2 regions of the Bacillus sp. JJ1566 genome follow, and region 1 is predicted to be linked to the other one. Evidence: riboswitches for the same ligand, from Rfam matches in the RefSeq annotation. Region 1 holds a riboswitch; the other holds the start of a gene.

Region 1 (9,115 bases):
ATACGTTTGCCGCTCGTAGTCCTTGGGCAGGCTTAGAACAACAATCATTTGAGCAAGTTGCTCGCCGTCTAAACAATGTTTGTGATGTAAATATGTATCCAAGTGATTCTATGTTTCAGACTGCTCGTAATCAAGGAGAGATAAGCCTGGATTTTTTAGAAGCAGGGCTTCATAAGTGGCTTGATACACAGTCATTAGAACTGGCACGAGACGATGCAGAGCAATACTGCAGAGCTATTCTCTTAAATGAGGCATCTTCCGCTAAATTGGCGGGTTCTGAAATCAAGAGACTTGTAAAAAAGAGTGGTCAATTCAAATTCCAAATTAGAAAAAAACAGTATGTCCAGACCTATAGTCAGCGCTTGGAAAAGCTAGGTGACGATAAGGTAGTTATAGAGCTTAACCATCAAATGATTAAGTGGTGTAAATTATTTTTAGACGAGTCAAAGGATGCTTGGTCTATGCCGAGTCGGGAAGGAGGCTTTTATCAAGCATGGCGAAAACTTGTTAAAATGGATCCGGCACTTAATAGTAAGATTCGCAAGCAGTTGGATAATTTGCCTATTGATGCAGAAATTGCATTAAAGGAAGTATTGAACAGATTTAAAATACCTTATTCAGACATTCAAGAGTATCTAGAAGCTCATCTACTTGCCATGCCGGGCTGGGCGGGAATGATGCTTTGGCGTTCGCAGCAATCAACTACGGATATGAACCTACTAATGGACTATTTAGCAGTTCGAGTTTCTATGGAGTGGGCTTTAATTCAACCCTATTTGCCATTAAAAGAGCAGAATAATGAGAATTACATCCGGTTAGAATCCCTGATAACAGCTTGTGTTCGGTATAGTAATCTATCAATAGATGAATGGAGCAGACTGCCTTTATCAGAACTGAAAGCACGAATCACACTAGGGTTTAACTTCGATAAGATGACTCGACAGCGCCTTTGGATGGAAGCGTGGGAAAAAACCTACGAGCAGCAATTAGAGAAGATGGTGGCAGAAAACTCGAGTCAATCTGAAAAAAGTGAAAACCCGATACTAGCCCAATTCGTCTTTTGTATAGATGTGCGCTCTGAGCCTTTTCGCCGAAAACTTGAGGAACAAGGTCCCTTTGAGACATTTGGCACAGCCGGATTTTATGGATTACCGATTGAAACGAAAAGTCTTTGCAGCACCCATAGTCATAAATCCTTGCCAGTTATGAACAAACCACAACTTAGAGTAATTGAATCTTTACCAGAATTGGAATTAAAACAATATGAACAACGTGTGCGAGCAGCCCATTCTCTTGGGTCCGCATTTCAGACGATGAAACATAATATGTTTTCTAGTCTTGTATTGCCTGAAATTAGCGGCCCGTGGCTTGGTTTGCAAACGGTGGTTCGAAGTTTTATTCCACACAATACCAATTCAGCTATTCGAAAGCTTCGTAAAAAGTGGTTGCGAAATCCTTCTGCTAAACTATCACTAGACCATGGACACCATGCCGAATCAGAACTGCCGATTGGATTTTCAGAAGAAGAGAAAGTGTACTATGTTGAACAGTCTTTAAGAATGATGGGGCTTACCGATAATTTTGCTCCATTAGTGGTGATTTGTGGCCATGGAAGTCGCAGTATGAACAATCCATACGCTTCATCACTGGACTGCGGGGCATGTGGGGGAGCATCAGGTGAATTTAATGCAAGGGTGCTTGTGGCTTTATGTAATCTTTCAACTGTAAGAAGTAGTCTTGCGACAAAGGGGATTGTGATTCCGAATGAAACCGTGTTTGTAGCCAGTGAGCATATCACATCACTTGATGAGCTAAACTGGGTGTATGTTCCAGAACTTTCAGATGCAGCGAAGGAATCATTTGAACTTGTGAAAAGTGTACTTCCAAGAGTGAGTCATGAGGCAAATAGGGACCGGATGAAGCAATTGCCAAATATTCATTCAACGTGTAAAAATCCAAGTGCAGAGGCAAAGGGTTTTGCAGAAGATTGGAGTGAGGTGCGCCCTGAGTGGGGACTTGCACGTAATGCCGCATTTATCATCGGAGAACGAGAGCTTACGAAAGAATGTAATTTAAATGGGGAAGTTTTTCTTCATAACTATTGTTGGAAAAAAGATAAAAATGGTGAGTTGCTTGCAAACATTATTACGGGTCCTGCAACCGTTAGTCAGTGGATCAACTTGCAATACTATGCGTCTACTGTTGCCCCCCATTATTATGGTAGCGGCAATAAAGCGACCCAAACTGTCACATCTGGAATTGGAGTCATGCAGGGCAACGCTAGTGATTTATTAACGGGTCTTCCCTGGCAGTCAGTGATGAAGTCAGATGACGAGTTCTATCATAAACCATTAAGATTATTAGTTGTCATCCAAGCCCCAAAGGAATATCTAGAAAGGCTGCTTGGGCATAATCCAATATTTCGCCAAAAGGTTCAAAACGGATGGATTCGTCTTGCATCTATTGATCCGGAAGGTCACTGGGAGAGTTGGTCTTAATCACCTAAACTTTACGATGAAAGAAGGAAAAAATTACAATGGAGAAGTCAAAAGGAGCAATCGAAGCTGAAATTAGCAAAGAATTAACACATTGGGAAAAAAGCTATCTTGGGCGTGGCTCTGTGTCGGTTAAATCAGATATTTTACGAGATATGATTATAGTTGTTTTGCGTGGTATTTTAACCCCCGCTGAGTATTCGCTCTGTGAGGATAATCGAGGGCTTCTAGCTGTTAAGCAAAACCGAAATAGCTTGGTAGAATCAGGTGTAGATGATTTAAAAAATATCATTTATACAATTACCGGCCAGGAAGTAGTAAGTTTTTACACGGATATTAGTACAAATACTGGAGAACGAGTCATTGTTTTTAAACTTTCAGCTGACTTAGAAAGCCAATTAAATTAACGGGGTGAGTGCAATGTATTCAGACGTAAGAAGGAAAGTTTTGTTTGTAACTGACGCAGAATACAAACCAGAAGATTTAACCAAATATGTGAATGGTATCAACCCAGAGGACATAATCATCTTGAATAGTTACGGACGGGAAATTTTACAACCCTTCGGCGATATCTTGAGGGATATCATCATTACCGTTTTTCAGGAAAACATTGAAGATATCTTTGTTGTTGGGGACAAGGGGACAGGTACATCTTCCCAGCTAGGACGATGTACCTGTCCCTCTGTCCCTCAGGATAAACTCGAAACACTTGAGTATCTTTTTAAGAATTGCAGGCCGGAGTTTCTCGATATGAGTTTACGAGAGTGGCTCGAAGGAAACAAAACAGCAATCGATTATGTGCAAAAAAATGCCGATACTATTCGTAATCATCCACTAATGCCATCCGAAGTAGTTGTTCGTGGATTATTTATTAATATAGAAACCGAAGAAGTGTCAGAAGAGCCTGCGAAACCAGGAAAGAGACAGGTAATTGGATGAAATTAGAAAAGTCCAAACCTGCAAAGGCAACAAAAGAAGCAAGGTAATCCTTGCTTCTTTTAGTAGTATCCTTTATGAAAGTTAATCCTTCTTCAAACGCGCTGCCAAACGGTTGCCGGCAGATTGGAGTCCTTGGACTAAGATAATAAGTAATATGACGGTAATATACATGACATCCACTTCATAACGAAGGTGACCATAGCGATAAGCAAGGTCCCCAAGTCCACCTCCGCCAACTAACCCGGCCATTGCTGATGCACCAATTAGACCAATGGTTGCAATAGTCAAGCCAAGAATAATGGATGAACGGGATTCTCTGACAAGCACATGCCATATAATATGTCGTGTTTTTATTCCCATTGCCTCATAGGCTTCCAATACTCCACGGTCTACTTCTAATAGAGCTGTTTCCATTAATCTTGCAATATATGGAGCGGTATACACAACTAATGGGACAATTACCCCTTTAACACCAATAGATGTCCCAACAATCAGCTTTGTAAAAGGGAGGATGAAGAACAATAAGATGATGAAAGGGATGGACCGAATAATGTTAATAACAATATTTAAAATTTGATATACATACTTATTAGCTAAGGCCTTTTCTGGTCTTGTTAAAACAAGCAATATTCCAAGTGGAAGACCAATTAAAACGGAAATCCCCAATGCAATTCCAACCATTTGGAACGTTTGGATAGTAGCTTCCCAAAGGTCACTGCCCCAAAGCTCAAGAAATTCTTCTATTCTTGTTTTCACTTGCGCTCACTCCTTCCACATGTACATGATGTTGCTCCAAGAAACTTAGGGCTTTTTCAATCTCTACGATGTCACCCTTTAAGTGAATCAAAAGCTGTCCAAAGTTTTCTTCCTTTAATCGAGTAATGCTTCCGGATAAGATGTTTGGAAAGACATCAAATTTCTTACTGACTAAGGCTAAAGCTGGTTCACCTGAAGATTCTCCAAAGAAGGAAAGGGTGACTACTTGGCCTGTTTCATTTAAGGTAGTGAGCATTTCATCTGGGATATTATGTGAAAATAGGCTATTAACAAATCTTTTTGTTGTAGAATGCTGAGGGGATGTGAAAATCTCTCTCGTTGTTCCTTCTTCAATAACCTCGCCATTTTCCATAACAGCAACCCGGTCACATATCCGTTGGATGACATTCATTTCATGAGTAATAAGTAAAATGGTAATCCCAAGCTCTTTGTTGATCTTCAATAATAAGTCCAAAATCGCTTCTGTTGTATCTGGATCAAGTGCACTTGTAGCTTCATCACTTAAAAGAATCTCTGGCTCGTGAGCTAGTGCACGTGCAATCGCTACTCTTTGCTTTTGTCCACCCGAAAGCTCAGAAGGATAGGCATGATGCTTCTCCTCGAGGCCGACAATATTTAAATATTTTGTAACCCGCGCCTCGACATCTTGTTTGCTTAAACCAGTAAGCTTTAATGGAAGTGCAATATTTTCATAGACTGTTGCTGTCTTCAAAAGATTAAAGCCTTGGAAAATCATCCCGATTCGTCCGCGGGCTTCACGGAGTTTTCCATTTGATAGCTTCGTCAAATCTACATTATTCACGTTTACAGAGCCTGAATCAGGCTTTTCTAGAAGGTTCACACATCGAATAAGGGTACTTTTTCCTGCACCGCTATAACCAATCACACCATAAATCTCGCCTTTTTTTACTGAAATGGAAACATCCTTTAAAGCGTGAATTGAACCTTGTTTAGCTGTAAAAGTTTTTGAGATTCCCACTAATTCAATCATTTGTAAAACTCCCTTCTAAGCTGGTATACATCCTTTTTTCAAAAGTATTAATAGTAGTATAAGGAGGACGCAGTATCGAAAAGGTTACCACGTCCTCCAATAGATTTTTTCTTACCAAGAAGGAATAATAGAACCCTTGAATTCTTCTTCAATGAATTTTGTTATTTCTTCACTACGATAAATATCCGCTAATTTCGTAATAATTTCATCATCTTTGTTTTCAGTTCTAACGGCAGCATGGTTTACATATGGAGAATCCTTAGGTTCGATAAAAATGGCATCCTCGGAAGGTGTAAATCCTGCTTCAATCGCAAAGTTCGTATTAATCGCTGCTGCATCAAGTTCTTCTAGCTGACGTGCAATCTGTGCAGAGTCAAGTTCAATGAACTCGTAATTATTTTTATTTTCCTCAATATCCTTAACAGTCGAGTTGATTCCAGTATCTGGGTCTAATTTGATCAAGCCTGCTTTTTCAAATAGAAGGAGTGCACGTCCGCTGTTTGTTGGGTCACTAGGTAAACCGATTTTAGCTCCATCTTTAAGCTCACTTACATCCTTTACCGTTAATGAATAAACTCCCATTGGGAATGTTACAGTGTCGAATGATTTTATAAGGTCCAATTTACGGTCTTCTTTAAATGCATTAAAGTACGGCTCAGTTTGGAAAATGTTTAAGTCGAGCTCTTTTTCATCTAAGGCAATATTTGGCATAACATAGTCGGTGAAGACTTTGATTTCGATATTTAGGTCTTCTTTCTCTGCAAGCTCTTTTACTTTTTCAAGAATTTGTTCGTGAGGACCTGCTGTAACACCAATAACTAGCTTTTCGTCACTGTATAAACCTTCAGCTTTTTCGTCTTTTGAACCACTAGACTCACTGCTTCCACCGCATGCTGCAAGAACCGAAATAACTAAAACCAATAAACTAGCTAATAACCACTTTTTCATGTCTTTTCCTCTTTTCGTTGTGTATTTTGATTGAACTTTGATTAATGGACTTTATTGAAATAAAGATTTTCTACTTCACGTATGGCAGATAAGAGTGCTTCTTCTGAAATACTTATCTCCATGAAATGGATCGATTCCTGAGGAAGAGTTGCTTTTCTAACGATTTTATCTAAAAGAGTTTGATCCTCCAGATTGATCGTTAAGTCTGCTAAGCTTACTGGAAGTCCCCACTCCTGATAATAGTTTGACAGTCTTAAAATCTCTTGCAGCTTGTTCTCTAGGGCTAATTGGACCAGTATTCCATATGCAACAAGCTCACCGTGTAGAAAGCTTCTGGCTTCGGTTGCTTCGGTGAGACCATTATGAACAGAATGGGCGCCGGCTACTCTTCCTGCTTTTTCTCCAAAGCCGCCTACCATACCACCAGTCATAATAATTGCCTCAATTACTCTAACCAGTTCATCAGAGACAATTCCTTTAGAAGCAGATTGGATAGCTGCTGTGGCATCCTTTAGCAGAACATCTCTGCAAATAGAGGCTGAGAATTGTGAAACCTTAAGCCAAACCGGTAGTTCTTGATTTTTGAAAAATGAAGAAGTTAATGCCTCTGCTTCATAAAACTTCGCTAGCGTATCGCCAATTCCAGCTCGTAAGTACTTTACTGGAGCTTTTGCAATTACAGCAGGTTCAATAAGTACTAGGGTATTGGCAAGAGGGAATTCGGTGTAGTGTGTGAAAACTCCATTTTGGTCATAGAACACACTAAGAGGAGTCCATGCCGCACAGGTTGATGCAATACTCGGAATTAAAATGGATTTTATACCTGCTTTTATTGCAGAAGCCTTGGCGATGTCTAGGGCTGTTCCGCCTCCGATACCAATGACTGCCTCAGCTGAATCCGCTGATAGCTGATCTGAAATACTTTCAACCTTCTGTAATGTGCAGTGGCCTTCTACAAAAGTAAAATTAGAACTATGGGAGTTTGTTATTTTCTCCGGTAAGTATGGGCGAACTGCATTCCAAGCCTTTGTACCGCATACTATATGCATTTTTTGAACTTTAAGCTCAGATAAAAGGATTTCTAATTCCTTAAGGATCCCTTCACCAATTCTATAATGACCGGGTGCTCCTTTAACAATCGCTATGGACATATTTTTCATCCTTTCCTTCATAAAAATAAATGATCAAAAAATAGAAAATGCCTCTCATAAAGAGAGGCATAGATATACTTAAAAAGTAGCACCTCTCTCATTTTTCAAAATACATTGTATTTTGCAGGATTTAGCACCTGTTCATGTTTTTTAATTAAACATGAATGGTTGCCGGGCTTCACAGGGCCAGTCCCTCAGCCACTCTCAATAAGAGAATTTTTATTAAATTTATTTAATATTTTGATAGTAAACTGGATTTAAAGGTAAGTCAATGTTTTTTGTTGCAATTGTCTAAAATTTATAAATAAATGAGCAAAAGATTGCCCGCTGTTTCTAAATTAAACTTATTATCTTAAATCACACGTGCAGAAATAATTCCGTTAATTTGCTTGATTTTTTCTAGTATACTAGGAACGATTTCACCGTTAACTTCATTATCAATGTCAATCATTGTATAGGCATATTCACCGCGGCTTCTGTTTACCATGTCAGCGATATTTAGTTCATAGTTTGAGATAGCTGACGTGATTTGACCAACCATGTTTGGCACATTTTTATGGAATGCTGTTACTCGAGTTTTTCCTGTATAAGGAAGAGCTGCATTTGGAAAGTTCACTGAGTTTTTGATATTTCCTGTTTGCAAAAATTCTCTCGTTTGGCGAGCTGCCATAATCGCGCAATTTTCCTCTGATTCATTTGTTGAAGCACCAAGATGTGGTGTGCAAATGGTATTTTTCATTTTTAAAACATTTTCATTAGGGAAGTCGGTCATATACTTTCCTACAATACCATCTTCGAGAGCAACCGCGATATCAATTTCGTTGACAAGCTCTCCACGTGAGAAGTTAATAATGTGAACACCCGGCTTCATTATGCTGAATGCTTCTTTATTAAACATTTCTTTTGTATCTTTGGTTAATGGAACGTGTACGGTAATATAGTCAGACTCCGCAAACAGCTGTTCAATTGACATTGCACGCTGTACATTACGTGATAAATTCCAAGCTGTATCAACAGAGATGAATGGATCAAATCCAATAACATCCATATCTAGATCAAGCGCATCATTTGCGACAAGCGCACCAATTGCACCTAAACCAATAACACCTAAAGTTTTTCCTTTAATTTCTTTTCCGACAAATTGCTTTTTACCTTTTTCAACAAGTGCAGGTATTTGATCGCCTTTGTCTTCTAATGCTTTTGTCCAAGAAATACCAGCGAAAAGATTTCGGGATGTAGCCATTAAAGCAGTTAAAACCATTTCTTTTACAGCATTTGCATTAGCCCCTGGCGTGTTAAAAACAACAATCCCTTTCTCCGTGCATTTTTGAATGGGAATGTTATTAACACCTACACCTGCGCGTGCAATTGCTTTTAAGTTTTCACCAAGGTCAAGGTCATGCATATTAAAACTACGAACGACAATTGCATCAGGGTTCTCGCTCTGATCATCAATTGTAAAGTGATCATTCTTGAATACCTTTAGTCCGCTTTCCGCAATATTATTTAATGTTTTAATCGTTTTTACTTTATTTTCAATAAGTGTGCCCATCTCCGTCTACCTCTTTCCTGAACATAGATTTTAAGTATAGAAAACTTACAATTTATGAATGTCTGGATCTGCTTAAAATCAAATTCGCCTCGGCGAATTTGCGCCCAGATTTTAGGCCCACAGGAAGTGGGTCATAAAGACGTTGCCACAGGATGTGGCGTATTTAGTCTTTGATCTTACTTCTCGAAAAGTTACCTTTGAAAATCTGTGGCATCCGCCGGAGGCTAATTTTAATCATTCGGGGTATAAACCCTGAATGATT
Region 2 (9,115 bases), on a different contig from region 1:
TACTGATGTTAAGGTGGCTTTCCCATTAATCGTAACTTCAATCGTGTTCTTTGGTGGAGGCTATATCAACAAGCGTAGAGGTGTTACTGTATCACCTGAAGTTGAGGAGTTACTACAATTCTTAGACACAGGCAAAGACGAAAAAAAGACTGATGATGTAAAAAAAGCAATCTAATATGATGAAAACAGAAGACCTCGTTATTGAGGTCTTCTGTTTTTTGCATTAAAATGGGACGGAGGGACATTGTCCCCATGACCCACTAGGAGAAGGATAATGAAGGCAAAGATTATTTTTATTATTGTGATGTTGATTTTTGGTAGCATTGGTTTGTTTGTGAAGAATATTGATCTATCCTCTAGTGAAATTGCTTTGTTCAGAGGAGCATTTGGCAGTTTGTTTTTAATTGTTGCTAGTTTTCTAGTAAAGAAGAAGTTTTCTTTCAAAACGTTCAAGAAGAATCTTATCTTTCTGCTTTTATCAGGGGCAGCATTGGGCTTTAACTGGATTTTTTTATTCGAATCTTTCCGCTATACAACCATTGCTAACGCCACTCTTAGCTATTATTTTGCACCAGTGTTTGTGATGATTTTGGCACCTTTTTTACTGAAGGAAAAATGGACATGGATGAAGGGGATAGGTATTACTCTTGCCTTTTTAGGATTACTTTTGGTTGTCAATCCTGGGGCCGAAGCGGCTGTTGGAGCTTATAACCACTCTGTTGGCATTATGTATGGTTTATTGGCTGCCGCTTTTTATACAAGTGTGATTCTCCTGAATAAATTTATTAAAAGTCTATCCGATTTTGAAACAACTATTATGCAGCTTTTAACTGCTTCGATAGTATTGTTCCCTTATGTCCTGGCATCGCAAAATATGAATTACTCCGATTTAGGTTTACAATCAATCATTCTACTATTTATTGTGGGAATTATTCATACAGGGGTCGCGTACTTATTATATTTTTCAGTGTTGAAAAAATTAAAGGCGCAAACCATCGCAGTATTTAGCTATATCGATCCCATTTCCGCCGTGATCATGGCTGCGATTATTTTGAATGAAAGTATGGGTTTTGTACAAATTGTAGGTGGAGTCTTCATATTAGGATCTTCTTTTGTTAGTGAGATTAATTGGAAAAGATTACTAAAATCATAGAAGTTTATTTATAACATTGTTGTTGACAATACATTTTTTTTGGTCTAATGTTTAATATATAATTTAATATTTCGAAATTTTCTTATCCAGAGAGGTGGAGGGACTGGCCCTACGATACCTCGGCAACAGACTTTTAAAGTACTGTGCCAATTCCAGTAGCATGATGCTAGAAGATAAGAAGAGCGGATTTTTCATTTGCCTATCCAACCCTCTTCTTATTTTCAAGAAGAGGGTTTTTTACATTTCAAATAAGTTAATGAGGTGATTGTATGTCAACGGTACGAACAGAAAATGAATTATTAAAAGCATTTGAAATTCTGAAAAGTAAAGAGTGGGTTGATCTTACACATACATTTGGACCAGACTCTCCCCATTTTTCAGCGTTTAACGATGCTGAATTTAAGACACTTTTTACCCATGAGGACGGCTTTTTTGCACAAAGCTTTACATTCCCAGGTCAGTACGGAACCCATATTGATGCGCCAATCCATTTCGTTCCTAACCAACGATATTTGGATGAACTAGAGTTAAAGGAACTCGTTCTACCCCTTGCTGTGATTGATAAGTCAAAGGAAGCAGAAGAAAATCATGATTTCATTTTAAGTGTTGATGATATTCTAAAATTTGAAGAAGAACATGGTGAAATTGAAGCCGGTACATTTGTGGCATTAAGAACGGACTGGAGCAAGCGTTGGCCAAACAAAGCAGCATTTGAAAATAAGGATTCTGATGGGAATAGTCATGCTCCAGGTTGGGGAATTGAGGCCTTAAAATTTTTATTTGAGGAAAGAAAGATTAAAGCTGTTGGCCATGAAACATTTGATACAGACGCAGCGATTGATTATCGAAAAAATGGGTCACTAATTGGAGAGTACTACGTTCTAGAGCAGGATACATTTCAAGTCGAATTATTAACTAACCTTGATAAGGTACCAGCAAAAGGAGCTGTTATTTTTAATATCTGTCCAAAACCCGAAAAAGGATCCGGATTCCCAGTACGCTCATTTGCCATTTTGCCATAGGTGGGACAGGGAGACAGGTCCCTTGTCCCAAAAACAAATTTTGAAAGTAAGATAATAATAGACGGGAGATACAATAAAATGACAACAAAAACAATAGTTAAAGCACCATTTCGTGCAGACCATGTAGGAAGTTTATTACGTCCAGAGAGAATTCATCAAGCAAGAAAGGATTTTCAAGCAGGAGCAATTACTGCACAGGAACTTCATTCAATTGAAACAGAAGAAATTAAAAAGGTTGTTGATAAACAAATCGAAGTTGGCTTACAAGCGGTCACAGATGGTGAGTTTCGTCGTAGATTTTGGCATACAGATTTCTTAGAGCATTTAAATGGAGTTGAGGGCTACGTTCCGGATCATGGCTTTAAATTCAAGGGTGAGGAAACAGAACGCTATGATGTGCGAGTTATTGGGAAAATTTCATTTAACCAAGACCATCCACATATTAAAGATTTCATTGAATTTAAAGAAATTGTAGGTGACCGTGCCGTTGCGAAACAAACAATTCCAAGTCCAAACCAACTATTTAATGCGGGTATTCGCAACAAGGATATCTATCCGGACCTTGAGGAGTATGCAAATGATATTATTCAAACATATCGCGATGCCATAACAGCATTTTACGAAGCAGGCTGTCGTTACCTACAACTAGACGATGTGTACATAGCAGGTCTGAATGCACCAGAAATCCCATTTAATGATAGTGGTTCTACTCGTGAGGAATTAATTGAATTAGCATTGAAGGTTGCAAATGGAGTGCTAGAAGGGAAACCAGAGGATTTAACCATCACAACACATCTTTGCCGTGGAAACTATCGCTCTAACTGGGCATTCGAAGGCAGCTATGCAAAAATTGCCCCTACCCTTTTTGCGAAAGAAAAAGTTAATGGGTTTTTCCTAGAATATGATGACGATCGTTCAGGAGATTTTACGCCACTTGAGTATGTTCCAAATGAAGGTCCTCGAGTTGTTCTTGGTGTATTTACATCAAAGCGTGGAGAATTAGAATCGAAAGAAAACATTATCGCACGCATAAAAGAAGCATCACAATTTGTACCACTTGAAAACTTATGTATCAGTCCACAATGTGGCTTTGCTTCAACTCATCATGGCAATATTTTAACGGAAGAAGAGCAATGGGCGAAATTGAAGTATATTGTTGATATTTCAAAAGAAATTTGGGGATAAGAAGGAAAGCGAACACTACTTGATGGGTGTTCGCTTTTTTTGATAGAAATGATCTATTTAATTATTTCATCAATAATCCCATATTCCTTTGCCTCTTCCGCACTCATGTAATAGTCACGATCGGAATCTTTTGCTACCTTTTCAACTGGTTGGCCAGTACGTTCTGAAATGATTTGATTGATATGTTCTCGAAGCTTAAGGATTCGTTTTGCAGAAATTTCGATTTCAGTTGCTTGACCCCGCGCCCCACCTAAGGGTTGATGTATCATAATTTCACTGTTTGGGAGGGCGAGTCTTTTTCCTTTTGTTCCGGCAAGCAAAAGCATAGCACCAAAGGATGCAGCCATTCCTGTACAAATGGTCCTAACATCCGGTTTAATATATTGCATCGTATCAAAAATGGCAAAACCAGCAGATGTTGAGCCACCAGGACTGTTGATATAAAGAGAAATATCTTTATCAGGGTCATCCGCAGCTAAAAATAATAGCTGAGCAACTATACTATTGGCAACAGCATCATTTATTTCATCACCGATCATGATAATCCGATCTTTTAATAACCTCGAGTAAATATCATATGAGCGTTCCCCTCGACTTGATTGTTCGATAACATATGGGACTGTATTCATTTTGTTATCCTCCTTATTCGCTTGCATTTTATTATGCAGCCATAGAGACAGTGCTTGAAGGAAGCTTATAGAGACGTGATTTTTGCATAGAACATGTCGGATTTGTATTTTTCGATAATGAGTGGATAGAAGGTATAGTCCTGATTAATATAGATGGATCTTGAGTGTTAAAAGATTCATGAAGTGCTTTTTGGATTTGCTCGCGATCTTCCTCTGACCAATATTGCTCAATAAGTGGGTTTCTTTCTTTCTTCTCCATTCTCTGTTTTGCACGATAAATGGCGGCTTTAACAGCAGTCTCATTTGTATTTAATAGTTCAGCTATTTCAGATATTTGAAATTGAAACCCTTCTTTTAAGACAAATATCACAGCTTGCTTTGGTGTCAACTTATTTATAAGCAGTTGTACAGCCTCAAAGCGCTCTTCAATTTGTCCGAATTCATCATATCCATCATCAGGAATAGCTTCAAGAGACTCTTTGCTTCGTTTTCGAACCGTGTCTATCCATTCATTTCGTGCAATTTTATTCAATAAAGCTGTAGAGATTGTAGGCTGGTGCTTATAATGTTTCCAAGCCTTAATTAAAGATTCCTGCACGAGATCTTCTCCATCCCAGCTGTTTTGGGATATAAACTGGCAATATCGTCGAAGCATCGGATAGAGTTCATGAAGATGTTCTTCATTAAAAAGTTCGTGCTGTTCTTTAAAATCCTCTAATCCATTACAAAGCTTACTATGCAAATCAATCACTCCTTCAGCGCGTCTCTACTTAATAAACGAATATATGGTATGAAAAGATACGGGGTAAAATATTTATTTTTATTATATGTATGGAAAAAGTATTGAACAAGTAACGATTAGTTTGTTTTGATATTTAATCAATAGCATTGTATGAAGAATTATTTTGTTTTAAGTACAAAAATAACGAAGTAAGATGAGGTTTTTAAAATCACTTACAAATAAATAGACGAAATACTAAAAAGATTAAAGACTAAACCCACAATTTATTGCCCCTGAATGATCTACTCTCAGTCTCTAAGACCAATACAAGCCTTCCTTTCCTCCAATTTACGGAATGAGAGCCTTTCGATTCCTCAAATTTCAGGTGAAAATTTCACACTAAAAACACTATAATTAGTGTGAAAATTGTAAAAATTGTGATTTTTATATAAAAAATGACATAATGGAGGGTATACGATGGAATTTAACCAAATTGGTGTTATTGGGTCGGGAACGATGGGTGGTGCAATTGCCCATCAAGCTGCAATATGTGGATTTGATGTCGTGCTCGTAGATGTCGACCAAAGATTTCTAGATAATGCGCAAGCACGCATGGAAAAATTAATGGATCGATCAATAAGCAAAGGAAAATTAACCGAGGATGATAAATCAGCGATTCTTACTAGAATAAAATTAACAACTAGCATGTCAGATGTAAGAGATTGTGATGCCGTCATCGAAGCAATCATTGAAGATTTGGATGCAAAAAAAGAAATCTTTAAACAGTTGGATGAGATTTTAAAACCTGAAGCCTTAATCGCATCTAATACATCATCAATGTCAATCACAGTGCTTGCAAGTGCAACAAACAGACCAGAACAAGTCGCAGGCATGCACTTTTTCAATCCGCCCCAAGTAATGAAATTAGTAGAAGTGATTAGAGGTTACAAAACTAGCGACGAAACTGTAAGCGCATTCAAGGGATTGGCAATTGGGATGAAGAAAGAGCCAATAGAAGTAAAGAAAGATGTTCCAGGATTTATTGTCAATCGAATTATGATTCCTCAATTCATCGAAGCCATTCGATTGGTGGAAGAAGGAGTGGCTTCACCAGAAGATATCGATAAGGCAGTTACTTTAGGACTGAACTATCCGATGGGACCATTTACTTTACAAGACTATGCGGGAGTTGATATCGGACTCCATGTGATGGATTATTTTTACGAAGAATTCAAGGACCAACGTTTTGCCGCACCACTGACATTACGTAATTTAGTTCGTGCTGGTCGAGTTGGAAAGAAGGCAGGGGCAGGCTGGTACGACTACGACAATTAAAAAATATAGAAAAGCAGAAAGGTTGTGTTACGAAACATGGATACTATCCAATATATTTCTAATGACCATCATATTGGAATCGTCTATTTAAATCGACCTCCATATAACCCATTAAGTACTCAAGTATATAAAGAGTTATCTAACCTTTTTGATGAACTTGAGAAAGATCCAGAGGTTCGCGCCATTATTCTTACAGGAAAAGGGGATCGCGCATTTGCAGCAGGTGCTGATATTAATGAGATGGTCAATCTAGATGGAGTTGACATGATGGAAATGTCGAGAATCTCTCGATTGGCTTATGACAAAGTTGAATCTATTTCGAAGCCAGTGATTGCTGCGGTAAACGGGCTTGCATTAGGTGGGGGCTGTGAATTAGCACTTGCGTGTGATTTTCGAATTGGCTCACCAACGACAAAATTCGGATTACCTGAAATCAATTTAGGGATTATCCCTGGAGGCGGCGGAACACAACGTCTACCACGTTTAATAGGCCAAGCAAAAGCGAAGGAATTGCTCTATTTTGGCGAAATGATTGATGCTGAAAGAGCGCTTGAAGTGGGCTTAGTCAATAAGGTGGTAGAGTCAGATCAAGTATTAGATGAAGCGATTGCCTGGGCCGAAAAACTTGCACAAAAGCCACGTGTCGCTATGAAAATGTTAAAAACATCGATTAACCGTGGGACAGAGGTTGATTTACAAGCTGCCTTGGATCTAGAAACTGCTTGTTTCGGAGTTGCATTTTCAAGTAAGGATCGTGTTGAAGGAATGAGGTCATTTGTAGAAAAGAGAAAACCACAATTTGTTGGAAGGTAGGGTGAATCAAATTGACTAAAGAAATTGTAGTGATTGATGGCGCAAGGACTGCTTTTACAGAATTCGGAGGATCATTTCGTGATGTATCTGCGATTGATCTTGCCGTACATACAACAAAGGAAGCAATGCGTCGTTCGCAGGTCGAGCCCGAAGAAGTAGATCAGGTCGTGATTGGTAATGTCATACAATCCAGCACTGATGCTATTTATATGGCGAGACATGTTGGATTAAAATCAGGAGTTCCTGAGCATGTACCTGGATTAACAGTCAATCGTTTATGTGGTTCAGGCTTACAAGCCATCGTAAACGCTGCACAATCTATTAAACTCGGAGAATCAAATGTTAGCATTGCTGGCGGTTCAGAAAATATGAGCCAGGTTCCACATGTAATTCGTGGTGCTAGATGGGGCTTGCCTCTTGGAAAATCACCTATGGAAGATTACTTGTGGGAAGCACTTTATGACCCTTATGGTAAATGCTCAATGGCAATTACTGCCGAAAATTTAGCGGAAAAGTATGAGATTTCTAGAGATCAAATTGATAAGTTTGCCTCACAAAGTCACAAGCGTGCATTAGCAGCACAAGAAAATGGCTTTTTTGCAAAGGAAATTTTACCTATAACTGTGAGAAACCGAAAAAGTGAGAAGGTAATCGAGCTAGATGAACATCCACGAGAAACCCCAATTGATGTGTTAAATCGATTACCAGCTAGATTCAAAGAAAATGGTGTGGTTACAGCTGGGAATGCAAGTGGGATAAATGACGGAGCAGCGACGATGGTTGTTACATCTGATGAGTATGCTCAAAAACGTAATTTAAAACCATTAGCAAGATTGGTATCTTGGGGAATTGTTGGTGTGGAGCCAAAATACATGGGTATCGGACCTGCCCCTGCGATTCGACAGGCATTAGAGCGCGCCAATATGAAAGTAGAGGATTTAGATTTAATCGAAATCAATGAAGCTTTTGCTGCCCAGTACCTTGCCTGCCAAAAAGAGCTAGGCTTTGACCCGAATATCGGGAATGTCAATGGTGGTGCAGTTGCGTTGGGTCATCCACTTGGAGCAAGTGGTGCGAGAATCAGCCTATCATTAATCTATGAGCTCAAGAGAAGGAATAAAAAATATGGTGCATCCGCATTATGTATCGGTGGAGGCCAAGGTATCGCGGCAATTTGGGAAGTCTTGTAATTTTGATTAGTCGGGGTTCATCCCCGGCTGAACGAAATTACTTCCTCCAGTGAAAGACATGCAATATCCAAAGAAATTTTAGTTATGGGGTGAATTACATGAAAAAAGAATTAAGTAAACTTAGTATTTCAGAGCTTTTGGAAAATGTTTACAAAAAAGATCCTCATCATGAAGTTTCATTCGATGGTTATACAAGAATGTCCTATCAAGAATTATGGGAGAAATCTCTTAATCTCGCAGCCTCTTTAAAAGAAATTGGTATAAATAAGGGAGATAAAATTGCAGTATGTCTACCAAACTGGAATGAATTTGTCGTGATTTATATGGCTGTCTCTCATCTTGGAGCAGTGATTGTCCCTTTCAATACACGATACCGACAAGATGAGGTTGAGTATATTTTACGTAATTCTGAGGCTAAGATTGTCTTTTTTACCGAGGAATTCGGTGGGGTTAACCATTATGAACAATTCACTCAGGCTATCCAACGTGTTGATAGCCTTGAAAGACTGATTACTGTTCGATGTGTAAAAGATAGGCATATGAGCTATGAGCAATTACTTGAAAGAGTTGATAATCATCCTTTCTCGCCTGTCACAATTGATTCTGAGATTGATGTTTTCTGTATCTTGTATACTTCTGGTTCAACAGGTGTTCCAAAAGGCGGGATGCTTACTCATAGTAATTTTGTTAACACCGCAATCATTACCGATGAAGAGATGAAATGTATGAAAGATGATGTCTTTTTTGTTGCAGTCCCTTTATTTCATGTTTTTGGTATGGTACCAAGCATTCTAAGTACGATAGCGGTTGGGGCTCGGATGGTTTTGGTGGAGAAATATAATGCCAAGGCAGCATTGGAAATCACACAAAACGAAAAAATTACGGTCAAGCATGGTGTACCAACAATGTTTATTTTAGAACTAAATCATGCTGAGTTTCATCATTATGACCTTTCCTCCCTTCGAACTGGGATTATTGCGGCAGCTCCATGCCCAGTTGAAATTGTGAAACGAATCCGTACAGATATGGGCTGTGATATCGTCGTTTGTTATGGAACAAGTGAAACA

The links. A riboswitch is a leader RNA that binds a small molecule or an ion and turns the genes downstream of it on or off. The one in region 1 is predicted to bind S-adenosylmethionine.
Region 2: it holds a riboswitch for S-adenosylmethionine, as region 1 does, so the genes downstream of both, V7112_RS16635 (cyclase family protein) here and V7112_RS09455 (iron-containing alcohol dehydrogenase family protein) in region 1, are expected to answer to the same signal.

The regions. Positions count from the first base shown of each region.
Region 1 covers NZ_JBALOP010000018.1:59,629-68,743, reverse strand. Annotated here, with positions in the region: gene V7112_RS09485 (DUF2309 domain-containing protein) at 1-2,498, shown strand, start outside; gene V7112_RS09480 (DUF2294 domain-containing protein) at 2,537-2,902, shown strand; gene V7112_RS09475 (carbonic anhydrase) at 2,916-3,434, shown strand; gene V7112_RS09470 (methionine ABC transporter permease) at 3,516-4,178, opposite strand; gene V7112_RS09465 (methionine ABC transporter ATP-binding protein) at 4,162-5,202, opposite strand; gene V7112_RS09460 (MetQ/NlpA family ABC transporter substrate-binding protein) at 5,314-6,150, opposite strand; gene V7112_RS09455 (iron-containing alcohol dehydrogenase family protein) at 6,192-7,301, opposite strand; SAM riboswitch class I at 7,396-7,515, opposite strand; gene V7112_RS09450 (phosphoglycerate dehydrogenase) at 7,654-8,853, opposite strand.
Region 2 covers NZ_JBALOP010000043.1:14,691-23,805, reverse strand. Annotated here, with positions in the region: gene V7112_RS16645 (sodium:solute symporter family protein) at 1-175, shown strand, start outside; gene V7112_RS16640 (DMT family transporter) at 275-1,153, shown strand; SAM riboswitch class I at 1,233-1,333, shown strand; gene V7112_RS16635 (cyclase family protein) at 1,423-2,175, shown strand; gene V7112_RS16630 (5-methyltetrahydropteroyltriglutamate--homocysteine S-methyltransferase) at 2,254-3,360, shown strand; gene clpP (ATP-dependent Clp endopeptidase proteolytic subunit ClpP) at 3,414-4,016, opposite strand; gene V7112_RS16620 (sigma-70 family RNA polymerase sigma factor) at 4,021-4,731, opposite strand; gene V7112_RS16615 (3-hydroxyacyl-CoA dehydrogenase family protein) at 5,188-6,045, shown strand; gene V7112_RS16610 (enoyl-CoA hydratase/isomerase family protein) at 6,082-6,858, shown strand; gene V7112_RS16605 (acetyl-CoA C-acetyltransferase) at 6,870-8,048, shown strand; gene V7112_RS16600 (AMP-binding protein) at 8,147-9,115, shown strand, end outside.